3 regions of the Paracoccus aestuarii genome follow, and region 1 is predicted to be linked to each of the others. Evidence: riboswitches for the same ligand, from Rfam matches in the RefSeq annotation. Region 1 holds a riboswitch; each other region holds the start of a gene.
What was found. Region 1 has a riboswitch for cobalamin ahead of JHW48_RS01875 (DUF1636 family protein). Riboswitches for the same ligand answer to the same signal wherever they lie in the genome.
Positions count from the first base shown of each region.

Region 2: another riboswitch for cobalamin. It lies ahead of nrdH (glutaredoxin-like protein NrdH); the one in region 1 lies ahead of JHW48_RS01875 (DUF1636 family protein).
Region 3: another riboswitch for cobalamin. It lies ahead of JHW48_RS01185 (ABC transporter substrate-binding protein); the one in region 1 lies ahead of JHW48_RS01875 (DUF1636 family protein).

Region 1 is NZ_CP067169.1:367,704-375,705, reverse strand. It holds gene JHW48_RS01890 (alpha,alpha-trehalose-phosphate synthase (UDP-forming)) at 1-754, opposite strand, end outside; gene otsB (trehalose-phosphatase) at 766-1,488, opposite strand; gene cobO (cob(I)yrinic acid a,c-diamide adenosyltransferase) at 1,587-2,216, opposite strand; cobalamin riboswitch at 2,257-2,465, shown strand; gene JHW48_RS01875 (DUF1636 family protein) at 2,562-2,921, shown strand; gene cobW (cobalamin biosynthesis protein CobW) at 2,924-3,967, shown strand; gene cobN (cobaltochelatase subunit CobN) at 3,967-7,164, shown strand; gene cobG (precorrin-3B synthase) at 7,122-8,002, shown strand, end outside.
Region 2 is NZ_CP067171.1:119,246-127,247, reverse strand. It holds gene JHW48_RS17690 (TonB-dependent receptor plug domain-containing protein) at 1-1,120, shown strand, start outside; cobalamin riboswitch at 1,194-1,395, shown strand; gene nrdH (glutaredoxin-like protein NrdH) at 1,483-1,704, shown strand; gene nrdI (class Ib ribonucleoside-diphosphate reductase assembly flavoprotein NrdI) at 1,709-2,122, shown strand; gene nrdE (class 1b ribonucleoside-diphosphate reductase subunit alpha) at 2,107-4,230, shown strand; gene nrdF (class 1b ribonucleoside-diphosphate reductase subunit beta) at 4,301-5,269, shown strand; gene JHW48_RS17665 (sensor histidine kinase) at 5,274-6,923, shown strand; gene JHW48_RS17660 (response regulator transcription factor) at 6,923-7,642, shown strand; gene JHW48_RS17655 (phosphoribosyl-AMP cyclohydrolase) at 7,627-8,002, opposite strand, start outside.
Region 3 is NZ_CP067169.1:233,129-241,130, reverse strand. It holds gene JHW48_RS01210 (TAXI family TRAP transporter solute-binding subunit) at 1-540, shown strand, start outside; gene JHW48_RS01205 (TRAP transporter permease) at 596-2,707, shown strand; gene JHW48_RS01200 (DUF1850 domain-containing protein) at 2,704-3,075, shown strand; gene JHW48_RS01195 (ABC transporter ATP-binding protein) at 3,066-3,827, opposite strand; partial or broken gene JHW48_RS01190 (FecCD family ABC transporter permease) at 3,824-4,843, opposite strand; gene JHW48_RS01185 (ABC transporter substrate-binding protein) at 4,874-5,866, opposite strand; cobalamin riboswitch at 5,966-6,180, opposite strand; gene JHW48_RS01180 (DUF2474 family protein) at 6,209-6,313, opposite strand; gene cydB (cytochrome d ubiquinol oxidase subunit II) at 6,313-7,344, opposite strand; gene JHW48_RS01170 (cytochrome ubiquinol oxidase subunit I) at 7,347-8,002, opposite strand, start outside.

The DNA.
Region 1 (8,002 bases):
TCTTGGCGCCGGTCAGGCTGCGCATGCGGTCGCTGTCAGGGGCGCAGGCGGCCTCGGCCATGAAACTGTCGGCGTCGATGCCGATGGGAAACACCCCCGCCCGGACGCGGCGGCCGCACAGATCGAAATGCCGCGGATCGGCGGGATCGGCCCCGGCCAGCTGGCGCGCGCTTTCGGCGAACGCCCCCAGGTCGCGTTCCGCCTGGAACCCGATCAGGTCGTAATGGGACAGCCAGTCGAACAGCTGGCCCGGATTGGGCAGGGCCGCGCAATCGCCCGGTCCCGGAAAGGAGATGTGCAGGAAATGCCCGATCCGCGCCGTGACGCCCAGGGCGCGCAGATGCGCGGCCAGCGGGAACAGGTGGTAATCCTGCACCCAGATGCGGTCGTCGGGGCGCAGCTCCCGCGCCAGCATCCGCGCGATGCGGGCATTCACCCGGTCATAGCCGTCCAGATATTCCGGCAGGATCCGCGTCAGGCTGGGCCGCCCATGACAGACCGGCCAGAGGATCGAGTTGGAATAGCCCAGGTAATAGGTCTCGTGTTCATCCGGCGTCAGGTCGAAGGACAGGCGCTGGAAGGCCGCGCCCGGATGGCTGCGCAGCGCGGGTTCCGCATCCGGCGTCACCTCGCCGGAAAACCCCACCCAGACCCCGCCCGATGATTTCAGCGCGTCCTGCAGGGCGACGACCAGCCCGCCGGATGGCGCATCCCCCAAGGGAAGGCGGTTCGACACGACGATCAGGCGGGACATCGGCAGGCTCCTCAGGTCAGGCTGCGGTCCAGCCAGAGGGCCAGGGCCGCGGGATCGGGCAGGCGATGGGCGGCCGCGGTGGCGCCCTCGCCGATCTTGATGGCCATGCCGCCGCGCGACTGCGCCTCGGCCATGGCGGGTTCGTCAGTGGTGTCGTCGCCTGCAAAGACCGGCAGGCGGCCGTGGAACGGCTCCAGCGTCATCAGATGGGCCAGGGCGCTGTCCTTGCCGACACCGGCGGGGCGCAGCTCCAGCGCCATCTTGGCGGGCTGCAGCATCAGATGCGGGTTCCGGGCGGCCAGATCCTGCATGATGCGCCGCACCTCGGGTTCCAGTTCCGGGGCGGCGCGGTAGTGCAGGGCGCCGCCATGGGGTTTCTCCTCGACCAGCAGGGCGGGATGGGGGGCGGCCAGGGCGCGCAGGTCGGCATGCAGCGCGGCCGCGTCGAATTCGGCGTGATGCAGGGTTTGGACATGGCCCGCGCGCAGGGACAGCTCCGACCCGTGGCTGCCCGCGACCACGCCCGGGAAATCCGGCAGATGCCCGCGCAGATCGGCCACGTCGCGCCCCGAGATCAGCGCCACTGCGCCCCCCTGACGGTCATGCAGCCGCGCCAACCGGTCGCGCAGCGCACCCGTCACCCGGACCGCATCGGGGCGCGGGGCGATATCCACCAGGCAGCCGTCGAAATCCAGGAACAGCGCGGCATCGGGCGACAGCGGGGGCAGGGTCATGGGCGGGCCTTCGGGTCGTGGATGACGCAAAGGGAACCCGCCCGCCCCCGCCCCGGTTCACCGGGATGTGAGGTTTTTCTGCCCCGCGGCGCGACGGATCAGTATTCCACCCCCGGCTGCGCCTTGATCCCGGCACGGAAGGGATGGCGGATCTGGGTCATCTCGGTCACCAGATCGGCGGCGGCGACCAGCGCCTCGGGCGCGCCGCGGCCGGTCAGCACGACATGGGTCATCGGCGGCTTCTCGGCCTCCAGAAAGGCCAGCACCTCGGCCACATCCAGATAGCCGTAGCGGAAGGCGATGTTGATCTCGTCCAGCAGGACCATGCGGATGGCGGGGTCGCGGATCAGATCCTTGGCGCGGTCCCAGCCCGCGGCGGCGGCGGCGATGTCGCGCGACTTGTCCTGGGTTTCCCAGGTGAAGCCCTCGCCCATCGCGTGGAACTGACAAAGGCCCGCGAAATGCGTGGTCAGCAGGCGCCGTTCGCCGGTATCCCACGCGCCCTTGATGAACTGGACCACCGCGCAGGGCATCTGATGCGCGATGCAGCGCATGATCATCCCGAAGCCGCTGGAGGATTTGCCCTTGCCCGGCCCGGTATGGACGATCACCAGCCCCTTCTCGCCGGTGCGGCTTTCCATCATGCGGTCGCGGGCGGCCTTCTTCTTGGCCATCTTGCGGCTGTGGCGGGCCAGGTCGTCTTCGGGAATGGGGTCGGTCTGCGTCATGCGGTCGCTCCTTGCGGTTGACAATGGGCGGGGACGGGGGTTTGGTCGCGGGCGTGTTGGTTCCTGTCTATGACAGGCGAAGAGGGAATGCGACAAGGCCCCCCAAAGGGCCCCAAGCGCAGCCGCCCCCGCGACCGTGACCGGAGAGGTCGCCCGATCCACTGGCCCCCAAGGGCCGGGAAGGGGGGCGATCGTGGGGGAAACCCCGGATCCGCAAGCCGGGAGACCTGCCAGCACCGGATGATGACGGGCGAACGGGGTGTTTCGCAACCGGCAGGTGATGGCCGGATGCCCCGTGCCTGCACCTTCCGGACGCCCCTTTGCCGCAAGGAGAAAGGGGCCGCGATGCGCGCCGTTCTGCATGTCTGCACCACCTGTCGCGGCACCCTGCCCGATGACGATCCCGATCCCTGCGCGCCCCGCGCGGGCGCGCGCCTGTTGGCCGCGCTGTCGGGCGATGCCCCGCCGGGGGTCCGGATCCGCCCCGTCGAATGCCTGTCCGCCTGTTCGCAGGGCTGTGCCGTCGCGCTGTCGGGGCGGGCCAAGTGGTCCTATGTCTATGGCCGCCTGACGCCTGACGACGCGGCCCAGATCCTGTCGGGCGCCGCCGCCTATGCCGCCGCGGCCGACGGGGTCGTGCCGTGGCGCGAACGCCCCGCCATCTTCCGCAAGCAGAGCCTTGCCCGCATCCCCCCGCAGGAGTGACCATGACCGACCTGACCAAGACCCCCGTCACCGTGATCACCGGATTTCTGGGATCGGGCAAGACGACCCTGATCCGCCACCTGCTGCGCAATCCCGGCGGGCTGCGTCTGGCGGTGATCGTCAACGAATTCGGCACGATGGGCGTGGATGGCGACATCCTGCGCGGCTGCGCCGACGAGGCCTGCCCGGCCGAGAACATCCTGGAGCTGTCGAACGGCTGCATCTGCTGCACCGTGGCCGATGATTTCATCCCCACGCTGGAATCGCTGATGGCTCTGCCGCGGCGGCCCGACCACATCCTGATCGAGACCTCGGGTCTGGCGCTGCCCAAGCCGCTGCTCAAGGCCTTCGACTGGCCCGCGATCCGGCTGCGGATCACGGTCGATGGCGTCATCGCCCTGGCCGATGCCGAGGCGGTGGCCGCGGGCCGGTTCGCCCCCGACGTGGCGGCGGTGGACGCGCAGCGCGCCGCCGATGAGGGCCTGGACCACGAGACCCCCCTATCCGAGGTCTTCGGCGACCAGATCGCCTGCGCCGATGTAGTGCTGCTGACCAAGGCGGATCTGGCGGGCGATGCGGGGGTCGCCGCCGCGCGGGACGCCATCGCCGCCGAGGCGCCCCGCCCCCTGCCCATCCTGACCGTGACCGAGGGCGTGGTGGATCCGCGCCTGATCCTGGGCCTGGGCCGCGCCGCCGAGGATGACCTGGACGCCCGCCCCAGCCATCATGACGGCGCCGACGATCACGAGCACGAGGATTTCGACACGGTCGTCATCGACCTGCCCGAGATCACCGACCCCGCCGATCTGGCCGCGCGCATCGGGCGGCTGGCCACCGAACAGCGGATCCTGCGGGTGAAGGGCCATGTCGCGGTGGCGGGCAAGCCGATGCGCCTGCTGGTCCAGGCGGTGGGCGCGCGGGTGCGCCATCAATACGACCGGCCTTGGGGCACGACCCCGCGCGCCTCGCGGCTGGTGGTGATCGCGGAACATGACCATGTCGACGCGGAGGCGATCCGCGCGGTGCTGACGGGCGTGCCCGCCTGATGCATGTGGTCTTTCGCGAAGAGGTCGGTCTGGACCGGACCGACGCCCCCTTCGATCCCGGGCAGACGCCCGGCGATCTGGTCGTGCTGTCCTTTTCGGACAGCGACCTGGGGGCCTTTGCGGAGGGCTGGCGCCGCGCGGCGGGGGGCCTGCCCTCGACGCGCCTGTGCAACCTTGTGGCGCTGCGCCATCCGGTCTCGGTCGATACCTATGTCGAGCGGACCCTGTCGGGGGCGCGCGGCATCCTGATCCGCCTGATCGGCGGCGAGGACTGGTGGCCCTATGGGCTGGCCTCGGTCCAGGATCTGGCGCGCAGGCGGGGGATCGCGCTGGCGGTCCTGCCGGCGGATGGGCGCGACGATCCGCGGCTGGACCGGGCCTCGACGGTGCCCGCATCGGTCCTGCGCGTGCTGCGGCGTCATTGCGACGAGGGCGGGGCGGTGGCCGCGCAGGCGGCGCTGGCGCAGCTGGCCATCGCGGCGGGGCTGCAGGCCGCGCCGGTCCTGGGCCGCCCCGCCCTGCCGCGGATGGGGTTCTATGACCCGGGGCGCGGGGTCATCCCCGATCCCGGCCCGGTGGGGGCGCTGGTCACCTTCTATCGCAGCTGGCTGGCGGCGGCGGATGTGGCGCCGATCGACGCGCTGATCCATGCGCTGCGCGATCGCGGCATCGCGGCGATGGGGGCATTCGCGCCGTCCCTGAAGGCCGAGGGGCTGGCGGAATGGCTGGCGGGGGCGCTGCCGGGCGGGCCGGGGATGGTCGTCAATGCGACCGGGTTTTCGGGTGGCGCGGTCGATGGGTATTTGGGCAACGGAGAAACGGCGGGGGTCGCGCCCTTCGGCGGATGGTCCTGCCCGGTGTTTCAGGTGGTGTTGTCGACGAACCGGCGCCGCGACTGGCTGGCGGCGGAGCGGGGGTTGTCGCCGTCCGATCTGGCCATGACCGTCGTGCTGCCCGAGGTGGATGGCCGGATCCTGGCGGGGGTCGTCAGCTTCAAGGGCGTCGCGCCGCGCGATCCGGATCTGGAATATGCGCGTTTCGTCCATCGGCCGGATATGGGGCTGCTGGGGCAGGCGGTGGACCGGATCGTCGCCTGGCGCGGGGCGGCGCGGGATGTGGCGGTGGTGCTGTCGACCTATCCCGGCCGCGACTGGCAGCAGGCCCATGCGGTCGGGCTGGACGCGCCCGCATCCGCGCAGGCGGTGGGGCGGGCGTTGGGGGTCGCGCTGCCCGGTCTGCCGCAGGGCGTCATCCGCTGGCCGCTGGCCGATTACCGCCGCGCGCTGGCCCGCCTGCCGCAGGGGTTGCGCGACGATCTGTCTGCGGCCTGGGGTGCGCCTGAGGAGGACCCCGATTGCGTGGAAGGCGCCTTTGCCCTGCGCGCCAGCCGCCACGGGCCGGTGATCCTGGCGCTGCAGCCCGAACGCAGCCACCGCATCGGGCGCGAGGACAGCTATCACGACCTGACCCGCGTGCCGCGCCATGGCTATGTCGCCTTTTATCTGTGGCTGGCCGAGCAGGGTCTTGGCGCGATGATCCATATGGGGGCGCATGGCACGCTGGAATGGCTGCCGGGCAAGGCGGTGGCGCTGTCGGGGGAATGCTGGCCGCAGGCGCTGGCCGGAGGGATGCGGGTCGTCTATCCCTTCATCGTCAACGATCCGGGCGAGGCCGCGCAGGCCAAGCGCCGCTTGGGTGCGGTGACCTTGGGCCATATGCCGCCCCCGATGCGCGCCGCCGCCCTGCCCCCCGGCATGGCGGGGCTGGAGCGCAGCTTGGACGAATATTCCACCGCCGACGGGCTGGATCCCGCGCGCCGCGACCGCCTGATCGCGGCCATCCGGGACGAGGCCCGCGCCTTGGGCGTCGAAGCGGATCTGGGCATCCCCCCCGACGCCAGCGCGGCCGAGGCGATCACCCGCATCGACCGCTTCGTCTGCGACATCAAGGAAAGCCAGTATGGCGCGGGGCTGCATGTCTGGGGGACCGGCCCCTGCGGGGATGCGGAACGCGCGGGGCTGGCGGCGGCTTTGGCGGGGCGGTTCGTGCCGCCGGGGCCGTCGGGTTCGCCCAACCGGGGACGGACGGATGTGATGCCCACGGGGCGCAACCTCTTCAGCGTTGATCCGCGTGCCCTGCCCACGCCATCGGCCCATGCCCAGGGCGTCAGGCTGGCCGAGGAGCTGCTGCGCCGTCACCTGCAGGATCACGGCGACTGGCCGCGCGGGCTGGTCGTCGATCTGTGGGGCAGCGCCACGATGCGCACGGCGGGCGAGGATTTCGCCATGGCCCTGCATCTGGCCGGGCTGCGGCCGATCCGGGATGCGGGATCGGGGCGGGTGACGGGGGTCGAGGTGCTGCCTCTGGCCCTGCTGGGGCGGCCGCGCATCGATGTGACGCTGCGCGTCTCGGGGCTGTTTCGCGACCTGTTCCCGGTGCTGGCCCAGCTGTTCCAGACCGGGGCCGAGGCCTTGGCCGCGCGGGACGAGGAGGCCTGCCAGAACCCCTATCGCGGCGGGGCGCGCGTGTTTGGCCCGCAGCCCGGGCGATACGGGCTGGGCATGGGCACGGCGGCCACGGAATTCACCGATGCCGCGCGGGCGGCGGCGGGCGAGGCCTGGATCGCCGCGTCAAGCTGGGCGATCGGCACGGACGGGACCAGCCGTCCGGACCGCACCGCGCTGGAGGCGCGGCTGGCCCGCAGCGACAGCTTCGTCCATGCCCAGGACCTGCCCGAGACGGACCTGCTGCTGGCCGCCGATTATGCCGCGCATGAGGGGGGATTTGCCGCCGCCATGGCGCGGATCGGCGGGCGCGCCGCGCTTTATCACCTGGATGCCACGCAGCCGGGCCGCCCCCGCGCCCGCACCCTGACCGAGGAGATCGCCCGCACCATCCGCGCCCGCGCCGCCGATCCGGCCTGGGCCGATGCGATGACCGCCCATGGCTATCGCGGCGCGGCCGAGATCGCGGCCACGCTGGACCATATGGCGGCCTTCGCGCATCTGGCGGGGGCGGTGCCGGCGCATCTGTTCGACCTCTATCACGACGCGACCTTGGGGCGCCCCGAGATCGTGGATTTCATGGAGGGCGCGAACCCGGAGGCGCTGGCCGCCCTGCGCGATCTGTTCCGGCGGCTGCATGAGGCGGGGCTGTGGGTGACGCGGCGCAATTCGATCTCGGCGGGGCTGTCGTGATCCGCGGCTGGTGCCCCGGCGCGCTGCGTCCGATGGATTCGGGCGATGGCTGGGTGGTGCGCATCCGCCCCCCTGGCGGGCGGCTGGACAGCGCCCAGGCCCAGGCCATCGCGGATGCGGCCGAGGCGCATGGCAACGGCGTGATCGAACTGACCGGGCGGGCCAACCTGCAGCTGCGCGGCGTGACGCCCGCCAGCCATGCGCCGCTGATCGAGGCCCTGCGGCCCCATGGGCTGATCGACGCGGATGCGCGCGCCGAAGGGCGGCGCAACATCATCGTAACGCCCTTTGCCGATGCCGAGGCCGACCGGCTGGCCGCCGAACTGGCCGAGGCCTTGGCCGCCAGCGACCTGGCCCTGCCCGCCAAGTTCGGCTTTGCCGTTGATCCCGGCGCGACGCCCGTCCTGACCCGCGACCCCGCCGATATCCGCATCGAGCCGGGCCCGACCCTGCGCGCCGACGGGGCCACCCGTGCCGCGCCCTATCGCGGGCCGGGCGATGCGCTGGCCTTGGCGCGGTGGTTTCTGGATCAGGGCGGCGCGCCGTCGGGACGCGGGCGGATGGCCGCGCTGACCGCCCGGCTGACACCGCCCGGCGCCACCCTGCCCGCAGCCCTGCCCGCAGCCCCTTTGCGGCCCGGGCCACATGCAGATGGCCTGCTGGTCGGGCTGGAATTCGGGCAGATCGGGCCGGACACGCTGCGCCGCCTCGGGCGGCTGGCGCCCCTGCGCCTGACGCCGTGGCGGATGGTGCTGATCCGGGGCGCGCGCCGCCTTCCCGCGATCCCCGGCCTGATCCTCGATCCGCATGATCCGCGCCTGCGCCTGCGGGCCTGTCC
Region 2 (8,002 bases), on a different replicon from region 1:
TTTCTTCGCCAGCGACGCGGCGGGCTATGTCGTCGATGCCGACCTGATCGACGATCGCGACGAGTTCCAAGGGGGCATCTGGGCCGAGCTGGCCCCCGAGGGCGCGGCCCTGTCCCACCGGATCGACCTGCAGCAGACCATCGAGAAGCGCCGCCCCGCCGATGACGTGGACAGTCGGGGCGAGACGGTGAAGCTGAAATACCGCGCCACCCTGGGCCTGGACGGCAGCGCGGCGGATGCGCGCCAGGTCGTCAGCCTGCTGGCCGAACGCCAGCGCGACACCAACACCTTCGCCCAGGGCCGCGACCGGCGGATGGGCTCGGTCGCGCTGGAATACCGCGCCGCGCTGGACGGGGGGCTGGACCTTCAGGCCGGGCTGCGCCGCGACCGGAACCGCGAATTCGCCGATTTCACCAGCTGGACCGTCGCCGGGTCCTGGCAGGTGCCGGACCGGCCCTTGCGACTGCATGCCTCGGCGGGGACGGGGCTGGTCAGCCCGTCCTTCATCGAGCTTTTCGGCGGTTTCGGCACGATCGGCAATCCCGACCTGCGCCCCGAGATCAACCGCAGCATCGACATCGGAATCGAGACCCAGCTGGCCGGCGGCATCATCGACCTGACCTGGTTCCGCGAGCGTCTGGACCACGAGATCGAGTTCTTCGTCACCGATGCGGGCGCATTCTCCTATCGCAACCGCACCGGCCGCAGCCCGCGCGAGGGGGTCGAGCTGTCGGGCCGCATCGCGGTGACCGACGCGCTGACCTTGGGCGGCAGCTATACCTATCTGGACGCGCGCGACCCCGGCGGCGCGACCGAGATCCGCCGCCCGCGGCACGAGGCCGCAGTCTCGGCCAGTTTGGCCCTGCTGGAGGGGCGGGCCGATCTGTCGGGCGATCTGCGCCATGTCTCGGGCCTGCGCGACACCGAATTCTGGCTGGACGGCGGGACGGTGACGGTCCCGTCCTTCACGGTGGCGAATGTGGCGGCAGGCTATGACCTGACGCCCCGGGTGCGGGCGACGGCGCGGGTGGTCAACCTGTTCGATCGCGACTATTCCGAGGTGATCGGCTATGCCAGCCGGGGCCGCACCGCCTATGCCGGATTGCAGGCCCGCTGGTAAGGGTAGGCGATTCGACCGCCTGCGGGGGCCGCTTTCGAAAACACAAGATGTTGACAGTCGCGTGGCGATCATGTCCATATCGGGTGGTCATGGTGCCCCCGACTCGCGTCGGGGGTGAAAAGGGAAACCGGTGCGCCCCGTCGCGGGTCAGGCCGGTGCTGCCCCCGCAACTGTAAGCGGCCGGCAGGGCTGATCACGCCACTGGAGCGATCCGGGAAGGCCAGCCCCGCCATCAGGCCGCCAGCCAGGAGACCTGCCATGACGCGACAGAAACGACTCCGGGCGGCGGGCCCGGCGGCGTGGCGCGGGACGTGGTCCCGGCCATTCCGTGCCCGTATGGCCCATCACGAAAGGCACGGCCCATGACCATCACCGTCTATTCCAAACCCGCCTGCGTGCAATGCACCGCCACGACCCGCGCGCTGGACGCCAAGGGCCTGGACTATCACGTGATCGACCTGACCCAGGATGACGAGGCGATGGCCCGCGTCACCCAGCTGGGCTATCGCCAGGCGCCGGTGGTGATGGCGGGCGACCGCCACTGGGCGGGCTTTCGCCCCGACATGATCGGCCAGCTGGCCTGATCCCGTGGCGGGGCTGGTCTATTTCTCCTCCGGTTCGGGGAATACGGCGCGGTTCATCCAGGCTCTGGGCCTGCCCGCCGCGCGCATCCCGATCCGCCAGGACGAGGCCGTCCCCGCGCCCGGCGCGCCCTATGTGTTGATCTGCCCGACCTATGCCGACGGCACCGGGGCGGGCGCGGTTCCCAAACAGGTGATCCGCTTTCTGAACGACCCCGCCCGCCGCGCCCTGATCCGGGGCGTCATCGGGGCGGGCAACCGCAATTTCGGGGCGACCTATGGTCTGGCCGCCCGGATCATCGCCGAGAAATGCCGCGTCCCGCTGCTGGCCACCTTCGAGCTGGCCGGGACCCAAACCGATATCGCCCGCATCCGCGACGGGCTGACCCTGTTCTGGAGAGAGCCATGCTTGACGCCGTGAAGCCCGACCTCGACTACCACGCGCTGAATGCGATGCTGAACCTCTATGACGGGGACGGTCGCATCCGCTTCGACGCGGACCGCATGGCCGCGCGGCAGTATTTCCTGCAGCATGTGAACCAGAACACGGTCTTCTTCCATTCGCTGGACGAGAAGCTCGATTACCTGGTCGACGAGGGCTATTACGAGGCCGAGGTCCTGGCGCAATACCCGCGCGAGTTCCTGCATGCGATCTGGGCCGCCGCCTTTCGCGCCAAGTTCCGCTTTCCGACCTTCCTGGGCGCGTTCAAATACTACACCAGCTACACGCTGAAGACCCGCGACGGGCAGCGTTATCTGGAACGCTACGAGGATCGCGTGGTGATGGTCGCGCTGACCTTGGCGCGTGGTGATCAGGCGCTGGCGATGCGCTTCATGGGCGAGATGCTGTCGGGCCGTTTCCAGCCCGCGACGCCGACCTTCCTGAATGCCGGGAAAAAGTCGCGCGGCGAGCTGATCAGCTGCTTCCTGCTGCGGATCGAGGACAACATGGAGTCCATCGGCCGCGCCATCAACTCGTCGCTGCAATTGTCCAAGCGCGGCGGGGGCGTGGCGCTGATGCTGACCAACATCCGCGAGGCCGGCGCGCCGATCAAGGGAATCGAGAACCAGTCATCGGGCGTCATCCCGGTGATGAAGCTGCTGGAGGACAGCTTCAGCTATGCCAACCAGCTGGGCGCGCGGCAGGGGGCGGGTGCGGTTTACCTGAACGCGCATCACCCGGACATCCTGCGCTTTCTGGACACCAAGCGCGAGAATGCGGATGAGAAGATCCGCATCAAGACCCTGTCGCTTGGCGTGGTGATCCCCGACGTGACCTTCGAGCTGGCGAAGCGGAACGAGGATATGTACCTGTTTTCGCCCCATGACGTGCAGAAGGTGTACGGCGTGCCCTTCTCGGAGATATCGGTTTCCGAAAAATATGCCGAGATGGTCGAGGACAAGCGCATCAAGAAGCGCAAGATCAACGCGCGGGCCTTCTTCCAGACCCTGGCCGAGATCCAGTTCGAATCGGGCTATCCCTACATCATGTTCGAGGACACGGTGAACCGCGCCAACCCCATCGCGGGGCGGATCACCATGTCGAACCTGTGCAGCGAAATCCTGCAGGTGGCCGAGGCCTCCGAGTTCAACGAGGATCTGGGCTATGCCAAGATGGGCACGGACATCTCCTGCAACCTCGGCAGCCTGAACATTGCGCAGACCATGGACGGCCCGGATTTCGGCGAGACGGTGGAGACGGCGATCCGGGCGCTGACCGCGGTCAGCGAGATGTCGGCGATCGACGCCGTGCCCTCGATCCGGCGCGGCAATGACGAGGCGCATGCGGTGGGCCTTGGCCAGATGAACCTGCACGGGTTCCTGGCGCGCGAGCGGATCCACTACGACAGCCCCGAAGCGGTCGAGTTCACCAGCGTCTATTTCGCGGCCGTCGCCTATCACGCGATCCGCGCCTCGAACGCGCTGGCGCGCGAGAAGGGTGAGACCTTCAAGGGGTTCGCGGATTCTCGCTATGCGGACGGGTCGTTCTTCGAGAAATACGTCACCCGCGACTGGCTGCCCGAGCGGGAGGGCGTCGCGCGGCTGTTCGAGGGCATCACCCTGCCGAAGCGCGCCGATTGGGCGGCGCTGCGTGAGGCGGTGATGAAGGACGGGCTCTACAACCGCAACCTTCAGGCGGTGCCGCCGACCGGGTCGATCAGCTATATCAACAACTCGACCAGCTCGATCCATCCGATCGTGTCCAAGATCGAGATCCGCAAGGAGGGCAAGATCGGCCGCGTCTATTACCCCGCGCCCTTCATGTCGAACGAGAACCTCGACTACTACCGCGACGCCTACGAGATCGGGCCGGATGCGATCATCGACGTCTATGCGGCGGCGACCGAGCATGTGGATCAGGGTCTGTCGCTGACGCTGTTCTTCCCGGCGGAGGCCACGACGCGGGACATCAACCGGGCGCAGATCAAGGCGTGGAAATCGGGGATCAAGACGATCTATTACATCCGCCTGCGCCAGGCCGCGCTGGAGGGGACCGAGGTGCAGGGCTGCGTCAGCTGCTCGCTGTGACCGGCGTCGGACCGGGGGCCTGCCCCCGGACCCCCGGGGTATTTGGACAACGAAGAAGAGGCTTTGGGCGATGCGTGACATGGTGACGGGCGCGGCGCGCGCGATCAATTGGAACCGGTTGGAGGACGAGAAGGACCTGGAGGTCTGGAACCGGCTGACGGTGAATTTCTGGCTGCCCGAGAAGGTGCCGCTGTCGAATGACGTGCAGAGCTGGGCGACGCTGCGGCCGGCCGAGCGCGAGCTGACCATCCGGGTCTTTACCGGGCTGACGATGCTGGACACGATCCAGTCGAGCCTGGGCGCGCCCGCGCTGATGGGCGATGCGATCACGCCGCATGAGGAGGCTGTGCTGTCCAACATCGCCTTCATGGAGGCGGTGCATGCGCGGTCCTATTCGTCGATCTTCTCGACGCTGTGCTCGACGCCGGAGGTGGATGATGCCTTCCGCTGGTCCGAGGAGAACCCGCATCTGCAGCAGAAGGCGCGGCTGATCCTGCAGGAATACGCGGCGGACGCCGATCCGCTGAAGCGCAAGATCGCCAGCGTTTTCCTGGAAAGCTTCATGTTCTATTCGGGCTTCTACCTGCCCATGTACTGGTCCAGCCGCGCGAAGCTGACCAACACCGCCGACCTGATCCGCCTGATCATCCGCGACGAGGCGGTGCATGGCTATTACGTCGGCTACAAGTTCCAGCGCGGGCTGGAGCGGGTCGGCGAGGCCGAGCGCGACGCGCTGAAGGATTTCGCCTTTTCGTTGATGTTCGACCTTTACGAGGTCGAGAGCCGCTATACCGAGCAGCTCTATGACGGGATCGGGCTGACCGAGGACGTCAAGGCCTTCCTGCATTACAACGCCAACAAGGCGCTGCAGAACCTGGGCTATGAGGCGCTGTTCCCGCCCGCCGCCTGCGAGGTGAACCCCGCGATCATGGCCGCCCTGTCGCCCGACAGCGAGAACCATGATTTCTTCTCGGGGTCGGGATCGTCCTATGTGATCGGCAAGACCGTCGCGACCCAGGACGAGGACTGGGATTTCTGATCCGGTGACACCGACCCGGTCACGGCGCCGGCGCAGCAGCTATGTCCGGCGGCTGCAGCTCGCCTTCGGGGCCTTGGCGGGCCTGGCGCTGCTGATGGCGGTGCTGGGCTGGCACATCCTGCGCGAGGCCGAGCATCGGGTCCTGCGCGGGCGGATCGCCAGCGATGTCTATACCTCGCTGCTGCTCTTTGCCGAGGCCAAGGCCGAGCTGCGCAACTGGTCCTATCGGCGCGTCCTGGACCAGCCGGCGACGGCGGAGGCGCGCGACGCGCTGATCGACGCGCTGCAGGGGCATCTGGGCGATTACGCGGCACTGGCCGATCTGGCGCGGGCGCGCGATGCGGGCCGCAACAAGCCCGCGATCGAGGCCGAGGCCCGCGACCGCATCCTGACGGTGCTGGCCGCGGTGGTCGACCGGCTGGATGCGCAGACCGGGGCGCTGCTGCCCGCATCGCCCTTGGCCGAGGGCGTCGCCATCCGCCGCATCGACCGCCAGTTCGACAGCCTGGCCGAGGCGGACCTGCCCGCGCTGCTGGACGAGGGGCTGCGGGCCGAGCGCGCCGCGCTGGATCTGGAGCGTCTGCGCGCCGACGAGGGGCTGGCCGATGCGCGCCAGCTGTTTCTGGCCGCGGCGGGGACGGGGGCGGTGGGCAGCCTGGCGCTGGCGCTGTTGCTGGTCCTGCGCCTGCGCCAGCCGCTGCGGCGGCTGGAGACGGGGCTGGCGGCCTTTGCGGCGGGGGATTTCGGGCATCGCTTCGGCGGGTTCAGGGATCGCGAATTCGTCCAGCTGGGCCGCCAGCTGAACGCCATGGCGACCGAGGTCGTCCAGAACCGCCAGCGCGACGATGAATTCCGCAGCCAGCTGGAGGGCGCCGTCCAGGCGCGCACCTCCGATCTGCGCCGTGCCTTGGCGGAACTGGCGGCCTCGGAACGGGCGCGCCAGCAGCTGGTCGCCGATATCGGGCATGAGCTGCGCACCCCGGTCACGGTGATCCGGGGCGAGGCGCAGGTGGCGCTGCGGGCGGCGGATGCCGATGCGCCGCGGGCGGCCTTGGGGCGCATCGTCGACGTGACGCGCCAGATGGGCCGGTTGATCGAGGATCTGCTGGTCTTCGTGCGCCGGCCCGATGACGGGATGCGGGTCGATCCGCGCCCGGTGGGTCTGGCGGATGCCTTGGACCGCGCGTTGGGCGGGGCGCGCAGCCAAGGTGCGGCGCGGGGCGTGACGGTGGCGATGGGCGCGGTGCCCGCAGGCATCCGGGTGATGGCCGATCCCGACCGGCTGCAGCAGATCCTGGCGGCGCTGCTGGATAATGCGCTGCGCTATTCCCATCCCGGCGGCGCGGTGTCGGTGGATGTCGCGACGGATGGCGGGCGGGTGCGGATCGCCTTGCGCGATCAGGGCATCGGGATTACGCCGCGCGACATGGATCATGTCTTCACACGCGGCTGGCGGGGCAGGGCGGCGCGGCGTCACCGGCCCGACGGGCTGGGCCTGGGCCTGGCGATCGCGCGCGACCTGGCACGGGCACAAGGCGGCGGGCTGGATCTGGGCCCGAACGATCCGCGCGGCGTGGTGGCGGTGCTGGCCCTGCCCTTGGCCCCTGATCCCGGGGCCCCCGATCCCGTGTCCTCCGATCCCGGGGCCGCCTGATGGAGATCCTGCTGATCGAGGACGATCCGCGCGTCGCGGATTTCCTGACCCGCGGCCTGCAGGCCGAGGGCTACGCCGTCCAGCACCGCGCCTGCGGGCGCAGCGGCCTGGCCGCGGCCGAGGCGTTTTCGCGCGACTGCCGGATGCGGGGCGCGGCGGGGGTGATCGTGCTGGATGTGCTGCTGCCGGGGATGGACGGGCTGACGCTGTGCCATGCGCTGCGCCAGCGCGGCCATGACGTGCCCATCCTGATGCTGAGCGCGCTCGGCGAAAGCCGGGAACGCACCGACGGGCTGCGGCGGGGGGCGGATGACTATCTGCCCAAGCCCTTCGATTTCGACGAATTGCTGGCCCGGATCGAGGCGTTGATGCGCCGCGCCCTGCGCCCCGTCGACCGCGCACCGCCGCGCATCGGCGCCATCACGCTGGACCGCCGCCTGCCCGCTTTGCGCTGCGGCGAGCGCGAGCTGGCCCTGACCGCGCGCGAGCTGGCCCTGATCGAGCTGCTGATCGCCGCGCGCGGGGCGACCGTCAGCCGCGAGCGCATCCTGGCCCGTGTCTGGCAGACCGATCGCGACCCGCTGACCAATGTCGTCGATGTCTATGTCAGCCGGCTGCGGCGCAAGCTGGCCGCGCTGCAGCCGGGCGCGGGGATCCTGGCGGTGCGCGGCCTGGGCTATCGCCTGACCGCGCCCGACGGGGATCAGTTCACGCCATAGGGCAGCGAGGAATGGTGCAGCACGATGCGCAGATCGCCCGCCGCGTCGCGCTGGAACCCCCAGGTCTTGTCCACCGTCGTCACCGCGCCGTCGGGGCCGGTGATATGGACATGGCCCATGGTCAGCGCCGTGTCGCCGGCGATGAAGATGGCGGCGTTCTCGACCTCGACCCCGGTCCAGCCTTTCAGCGCAAAGCCCTGATCCTGTGGGAAATCATCGTCATGGCCGATGAAATAGGCCAACGCCCCCTCGGGCGTGGTGCGGAAGGTCTGTTCGCCCCCGGCCAAGGTCGGCTTGAAGAGGACCGGCCCCATGTCATGGCCATAGGCGCCGTCCAGCACCGCGGCCGCGCTGTCCCGC
Region 3 (8,002 bases), 130 kb from region 1:
AAGACCCTCTCCGTGGGCGCCCCCGCATCGGGGACCGAGCTGAACGCCCGCGCGATCTTTGCCGCCGCCGGGATGGGCTATGACGATCTGGCCCGCGTCGAATACCTGCCCTATGCGGAATCGGCTGAGCTGATCAAGAACCGGCAATTGCAGGCGACGCTGCAATCCTCGGGGCTGGGCGTGGCCTTCATCCAGGACCTGTCGGCCACCCATGACATCACCATCGTCGAGATCCCCGAGGATGTCGTGACCGCCATCGGCGAACCCTTCGTCCCCGCCACCATCCCGGCGGGCACCTATGCGGGCATCGACCAGGACATCGCCACCGCGGCGGTGGGAAACATGCTGATCACCCATGAAGGCGTCCCGGAGGAGACCGCCTATCAGATGACCAAGCTGATGTTCGACAACCTGGACCGCATGCGCAGCGCCCATGGCGCGGCGGGCGACATCACCGCCGAGACGGCGCTGGACGGCCTGCCCATCCCGCTGCACCCGGGCGCCGAACGCTATTATCGCGAGATCGGCCTGATCGACTGACCCCCCCCCAGCCCGCGCCGAAAGGGCGCGGGCATCCCCCCTTGCGGAGCGCGCCATGAGATCCCCCACCCCCGCCAGCGGGCCCGTCCCGGCCGACCGGAACCGCCTGGACCCCAATGCCGAGGCCGAGGTCAGCGAGGGCCTGCCCCCCGGCTTCGGCACCGGCATCCCCGGCCGCGTGGCCTTCTGGCTGGCGGTGGTGTTCTCGCTGTTCCAGCTGTGGGCGGCGGCCTATGGCACCCTGCCCAGCCAGATCGTGCGGGCGATGCATGTGGGGTTCCTGCTGCTGCTGGGCTTCGTGCTGGTGGGCAACCTGGTGGCGCGCAGCCGCATGGGCCAGGCCTTCTACTGGGCGCTCGGGCTGTTGGGCTTTTCCACCGGGCTCTATCAATGGATGGAATATGTGCCGCTGATCCGGCGCACGGGGTTTCTGAACCAGACCGACCTGATCATGGGCACCGTCCTGATCGTGCTGGTCTTCGAGGGCGCGCGGCGGCTGATGGGCTGGCCCTTGGCGGTGATCGCGGGGATCTTTCTGGCCTATTGCTTCTTTGGTCAGCACCTGCCCGCGCCCTTCATCCATCGCGGCTATGGCTATGACCAGATCATCGAGCATTTCGCCTTCGGCACCGAAGGCATCTATGGCAGCCCGATCTATGTCAGTTCGGCCTATATCTTCATCTTCGTGGTCTTCGCGGCGTTTCTGGAACGGGCGGGGATGCTGAACCTGTTCAACGATTTCGCGCTTGGCATGGTGGGCCATGTACGGGGCGGGCCCGCGCAGGTGGCCACGCTGTCCTCGGCGCTGATGGGCACGATCTCGGGCTCGGGGGTGGCGAATGTGGTGGCCTCGGGCCAGTTCACCATCCCGATGATGAAGAAGTCGGGCTTTCGCCCCGCCTTCGCGGGCGGGGTCGAGGCGACGGCATCCATGGGCGGCCAGATCATGCCGCCGGTCATGGGCGCGGTGGCCTTCATCATGGCCGAGACGCTGAACGTCCCCTATGCCCGCGTCGTGCAGGCGGCGGTGATCCCGGCGATCCTCTATTTCGGGGTGGTGTTCTGGATGGTCTGGCTGCAGGCCGGGCGCGACAACCTGCGTGGCCTGCCGCGCGAGAGCCTGCCGAATCCCTGGCACGCGGTGCGCGACCAGTGGCCGCTGGTCCTGCCGCTGGCGGCGCTGGTCTATCTGCTCTTTGCGGGCTATACGCCGATCTTCGCGGGGACGATGGGGCTGGCACTGGTGACGGTGCTGATCCTGGGCACGCCGCTGGCCGCGATGATCGGGCCGTTTGCCTTCCGCATGGTCTTCTGGGTGGCGCTCGGGGTGGCGGCGGCCAGCTTCGTGGAGTTCGGCGTCAACCTGCTGGCCATCGTCATCGCGGGGCTGATGGTCGCCTGCGCGCTGCTGAAGGGCGCGCGCCCCACGCTCGGGATCATCCGCGACGCGCTGGCACAGGGGGCCAGGAACGCCCTGCCGGTGGGCATGGCCTGCGCGATCGTGGGCATCGTGATCGGCACGCTGACACTGACCGGCATCGCATCGACCTTCATCGGGGCGATCATCGCGGTGGGCCAGAACAACCTGTTCCTGTCGCTGCTGCTGACCATGCTGACCTGCCTGGTGCTGGGCATGGGCATCCCGACCATCCCCAACTACATCATCACCTCGTCGCTGGCCGGCCCCGCGCTGCTGGAGCTGGGGGTGCCGCTGCTGGTCAGCCACATGTTCGTCTTTTATTTCGGGATCATGGCGGACCTGACGCCGCCGGTCGCGCTGGCCTGCTTTGCCGCCGCCCCCATCGCGAAATCGACGGGGCTGAAGATCTCGATGCAGGCGATCCGGCTGGCGGCGGCGGGGTTCATCATCCCCTTCATGGCGGTCTATACGCCGTCGCTGATGCTGCAGGACGGGGGCGCCATCGCCGAGGCCTGGGGCTATCCGGTCGAGGTGGCCTTCGTTCTGGTCAAGACGGTGGTCGGCGTGGGCCTCTGGGGGGTGGCGGTGGTCGGATACCTCTTTGGCCGCACGACCTTGGGCGAACGGCTGCTGGCCATGGCGGCGGGGGTGTCGATGATCCTGGCCCTGCCCAACAGCGATGCGATCGGCTTTGGCCTGGCGCTGGCCTTTCTGGCTGCGCATGGGCTGCGGCTGCGGCGGGCATGATCTGTCTGGGTGCCGGGGCGGCGGTGATCCTGGCGCTGAGCGGGCCGGATTTCACGCTGGACTGGTCCCATTCCGTGACCCGCGACCGCTGGTGGGAACGCTGGCGCGCCGATGCCGCGGGGCTGGCCCCGGTCGAGGCGCGCATCGCCGGGCCCGGCGCGGGGATCGACCTGCCCCCCGATGCCGTTCTGCGCGACGGCGTGTGGCATTTCACGCCCCATCTGCCGCCCCGCCCCGAGGTCACGCTGGCCGCATCCGGGGCCACGGGCGGGGCTTGGCGGATCTGCGCCCGGGGCGAATGCCACGCCCTGCCCGAGGACCGCGGCCCGATCCGCCTGTGGCAGGCGGCCGATTGCGATCAGGGCTGAAACCGCCAGACCGCCTGCCCATCCGCCGGATCGGTCAGCCGATGGGCGCGGATGCCGAAGACCCGGCCCAGCAGCGCGGGCTCCAGCACCCGGTCGGGCGGCCCCGCCCGGACCAGCCGACCCGCCTGCATCACCGCCACCCGGTCGCAGCGCAGCGCGTGGTTCAGGTCATGCAGCGCGATGACCACCGCGATGCCCAGCCCCGTCACCAGGTCCAGCAGCTGCAGCTGGTGGCGGATGTCCAGATGGTTCGTCGGCTCGTCCAGCAGCAGGATTTGCGGCGCCTGGACCAGGGCGCGGGCGATATGGACCCGCTGGCGTTCGCCCCCCGAAAGCGAGGCCCAGTCCCGGTCCTCCATCCCCGCCAGCCCGACGCGGGCCAGGCCGTCCGCAACGCGCGCGTCGTCCGCCGGGCCCCAGGGATTGTCGCGGTCCAGCCAGGGGATGCGGCCCAGACCTGCGGCCCCCGCCACGGTCAGCCGGTCGGCCGTGTCGGCGAATTGCGCGACGAAGGCCAGCCGGCGGGCGACCGCGCGGCGGGGCATCCGGGCGATGTCCCGCCCGTCCAGCAGGACCCGGCCCGTATCCGCCCGCGCCAGCCCCGCCAAGGCCCGCAGCAGGGTCGACTTGCCCGACCCGTTGGGACCGACCAGGCCCAGAACCTCGGCCCGCCCGACCCGCAGCGAGACATCGTCCAGCACCCGGGCCCGGCCGCGGCGCAGATGCAGGGCGCGCGCCTCCAGCACGGTCATCGGGGGCCTCCGTGGCGGATCAGGATGACGGCGAAGATCGGCGCGCCGATCAGCGCGGTCACCACGCCGATGGGCAGGACCTGGCCCGGGATGACGATGCGCGACAGGATGTCGGCCCCCACCAGAAAGACCGCCCCGATCAGCGCCGATGCCGGGATCAGCCGCCCATGCCCGGTGCCGACCAGCATCCGCGCCGCATGCGGCACGACCAGCCCGACAAAGCCGATGGCCCCCGCGATGGACACCATCACCGCCGCGGCCATGGCCGTGACGCCGATCAGCACCACGCGCACCGGGCCCACCCGGACGCCCAAGGCGGCGGCGGCCTCGGGGCCGAAGGCGAAGGCGTCCAGGCTGCGCGCATGGGCCGTCACCACGACCAGCGCGACAAGCGCCGCGGGCAGGGCCAGATGCACATCGGGCCAGCGCACCCCCGACAGGTTCCCCAACAGCCAGAACATCAGCCCGCGCGCCTGTTCCGCATTGGCCGATCGCGCGATGATGAAGGCCGTCAGCGCGTTGAACAGCTGCGACCCCGCGATGCCGGCCAGCACGATCTGGCTCGTCGCCTGCGCGCCCGCGCCGGCCAGCCGCGCCAGCCCCGCGACCAGCAGGAACGCCCCTACCGCCCGCCAGCGCCCCCGCCCCCATCGGCACCATGCCCGCGCCGAGGCCCGCCACCGTGACCAGCACGGCCCCGGTCGAGGCCCCCGCCGATATGCCCAGCAGCCACGGATCGGCCAGCGCATTGCGCAGCAGCGATTGCAGGACCAGCCCGCAGATCGCCAGCCCCGCCCCGCAGGCCCCGCCACCAGCGTGCGCGGCAGGCGATAGGCGCGCACGATCCCCGCCTCGATCGCATCGGGCGCGGGCAGGCCCAAGACCGGCCCCGCCAGCGCCCGCAGGACGGTGCCGGGGGGATGGGCGGGCGTCTCGCCGATGCAGATGCCGGCCAGCAGCGTGACCGCCAGCACCGCCCCCACCCGCAGCGCGGCACCGCCCCGCCCCGCGCGCAAGCGCCCCGGGGGCGGCCAGGGATCCGTCCGTCACGGGGCCAGCCCGGCCATGGCCTCGGTCAGGGCCTCCAGCCCGTCGAACATGCGCAGGCCCGCATGCATCGCCTCGGCATCCAGGATGACGATGCGATCCTCGCGCACGGCGGTCATGCGGCTGGTCACCGGGTCGGACCGCAGGAAGTCCAGCTTGGCCTCGTGATCGTCGGCGGGAAAGCGGCGGCGGTCCATCCGCGCGATCACGATGACCGAAGGATCGGCGCGGGCGATGCTTTCCCAGCCCACGGTCGGCCATTCCTCGTCCGACTGCACGACGTTGCGCAGGCCCAGCTGGTCCAGCATCCAGGCCGGGATGCCGCGCGCCCCCGCGACATAGGGATCGACCTCCAGATGCGCGGAAGAAAACCAGACCACCGCCGAGGCGTCGGGCAGGTCCAGCCCCCGAGCCCGGTCCACCGCCGCCGCCTGCCGGGCGCGCAGATCGGCCTGCAGCGCCCGCCCGCGATCGCCCAGGCCCATCATCCGCGCCATCTGGTCGACCGAGGCATAGAGCGTCTCGATGTCGAAATCCGCCTCGCGCGTGCCGTCGGCGCCCACGGTATTGTCCTTGGCCGCGCAATCGGTCGGCATGACATAGACGGGGATGCCCAGATCGGCGAACTGTTCGGGCCGACCGACCACGCCCTGCGCGCCGATCATCCATTCGAACATGGTCACCACCAGGCCGGGCCGGCGGTTCACCACGGATTCGAAGCTGGGCATGTTGTCGGCGATGCGCGGCACGCCCGCATCGGCATCGGCATGCCGGGGCAGCACCGCGTTGAACCACAGCGCGGTGCCCGCCATGCGGTCCTCGGCGCCCAAGGCATAGAGGATCTCGGTCGTGGACTGGCCGATCGAGACGACATTGGCGGGCGGTTCGGCCAGCGTCACGGTGCGGCCGCAATTCTCGATGGTCAGGGGGTGGTCGGCCAAGGCCGCCGCGGGGAACAGCGCCAGCAGGGCCAGCGGCAGGATACGCGTCATCTGTCTTCCTTCCCGAAAACAGGGGGAAGGGCCGCGACGGACCGCACGCGATGCCAGACGGGACGCGCCATGCCGGACCCGCCCGCGCACCCCGCCCGGTTCAAGTGTCAAGCGATGGCAGGTCTCCTGACTGGCGGATACGGCGTCCCCGGCCTTCCCATCCCGCAGGGGGACAGTGGCATCGTCGGGGGGCCTGGCCGCTTACAGTTGCGGGGGCAGTCGCGGGTTCGGCGCCTGATGGCTACACCTCACCGCGTTCCCTTTTCACCCGCGCGCAGCCTGTGGCGCACGGGAACCATCGGCGCCTGCATGGCCCGCGCGCGCCCGGGCGTCAAGCGCGCATCACAGGATCCACAGCCGGATCAGCCAGGCGACGGCCCCCAGGGCCGCCACGCTGGCCACCCACAGGGCCACGAACCACGCGATCCGCGACAGGCCGCGGGGCATCAGTGATACCCCTCGTTCGGGTCGATCTTGCCGCGGAACACCCAATAGGAATAGGCGGTATAGGACAGGATGATCGGGATCAGCACCGCCGCGCCGACCAGCATGAAGATCTGGCTGTTCTCGGGGGCGGCGGCCTCCCAGATGGTGACCTCGACCGGGACGATATAGGGATACATGGAATAGCCCAGCCCCGCGAAGCCCAGGACGAACATCCCCAAGGCGCAGAGGAACGGCCAGTAGTCGTGATGGCGCACCATCAGCGTGCGGAACATCCCCAAGGCCAGCAGGCCCACCATCGCGGCGACGCCTGCTGCCAGCACGATGTTCCAGCCCCCGAACCAGCGGCTGTAATAGCCGTCCTGCAGGAACGGCGTCCACAGGCTGACCACGCCCATGAAGGCCACCGTCGCCAGGCCCAGCAGCCAGGCCCGGCCGCGCATGCGTTCCTGCAGGCGGCCTTCGGTCTTCATGACCAGCCAAGTCGCGCCCAGCAGCATGTAGCCCACCGCGACCGCCAGCCCGACCATCAGCGTGAAGGGCGTCAGCCAGTCCCACCAGCCGCCGGAATAGCTGCGCGCGGCCTTGTCGATGTCGATCCCCTGCAGCAGCCCGCCCAAGGCCACGCCCTGCGCGACGGCCGCCATGGTCGATCCGCCGATGAAGGCCAGATCCCAGACCGGGCGCCAGCGCTTGGTCTTCCATCGGAACTCGAAGGCGACGCCGCGAAAGATCAGCGCCAGCAGCATCACGATGATCGGGACGTAAAGCGCGGGCAGGATCAGCGCATAGGCCAGCGGAAAGGCCGCGAAGAGGCCGCCGCCCCCCAGGACCAGCCAGGTCTCGTTGCCGTCCCAGACCGGGGCCACGGAATTCATCATCACGTCACGGTCATGGCCCTCGGGCTCGACCGCGAACAGCATGCCAAGGCCCAGGTCGAACCCGTCCAGCACCACATAGACCAGCACCGCGAAGGCGATGATGAAGGCCCAGATGACGGTCAGGTCGAAGGATACTCCGTCTGCGATGGGCATGGTCATTCTCCGGGCTGGATGCTGCGGGTCTTGTGCTGCTGGGCGGGGGTGGTGCCGGCGGTGCGGATGGGACCGTCGGCATGGTCCTTCATCCGCGGTTCGGCCACCACCGGGGCGCGGTTCATCAGCCGCATGATATAGTATGTCCCGGCCCCGAACACCGCGAAATAGACGATGACGAAGGCGATCAGCGAGGACCCCACCGCCGCCGCGTCCAAGGGCGCCGCGCTATCCGCGGTGCGCAGATAGCCATAGATCGTGTAGGGCTGGCGGCCGACCTCGGTCGTGATCCAGCCCGCCAGCACCGCGACCAGCCCCGATGGCGCCATGATCAGCGCCGCGCGGTGCAGCATCGGGCTGTCGAACAGCGTGCCGCGCCAGCGCGACCAGGCTGACCACAGCCCGATCCCCAGCATCGCGAAGCCCAGCATCACCATCACCCGGAAGGACCAGAAGACGATGGCGACGGGGGGCTGATCCTCGATCGGGATGGTGTCGAGCCCCGCCAGCGGCGCGTTCAGGTCATGCTTCAGGATCAGCGAGGACAGCTTGGGGATGCCGATGGCGTAATCCAGCCGCTGTTCGGCCTGATTGGGCAGGCCGAACAGATAGAGCGGCGCGCCTTCGGGATGGCTTTCGAAATGACCCTCCATCGCCA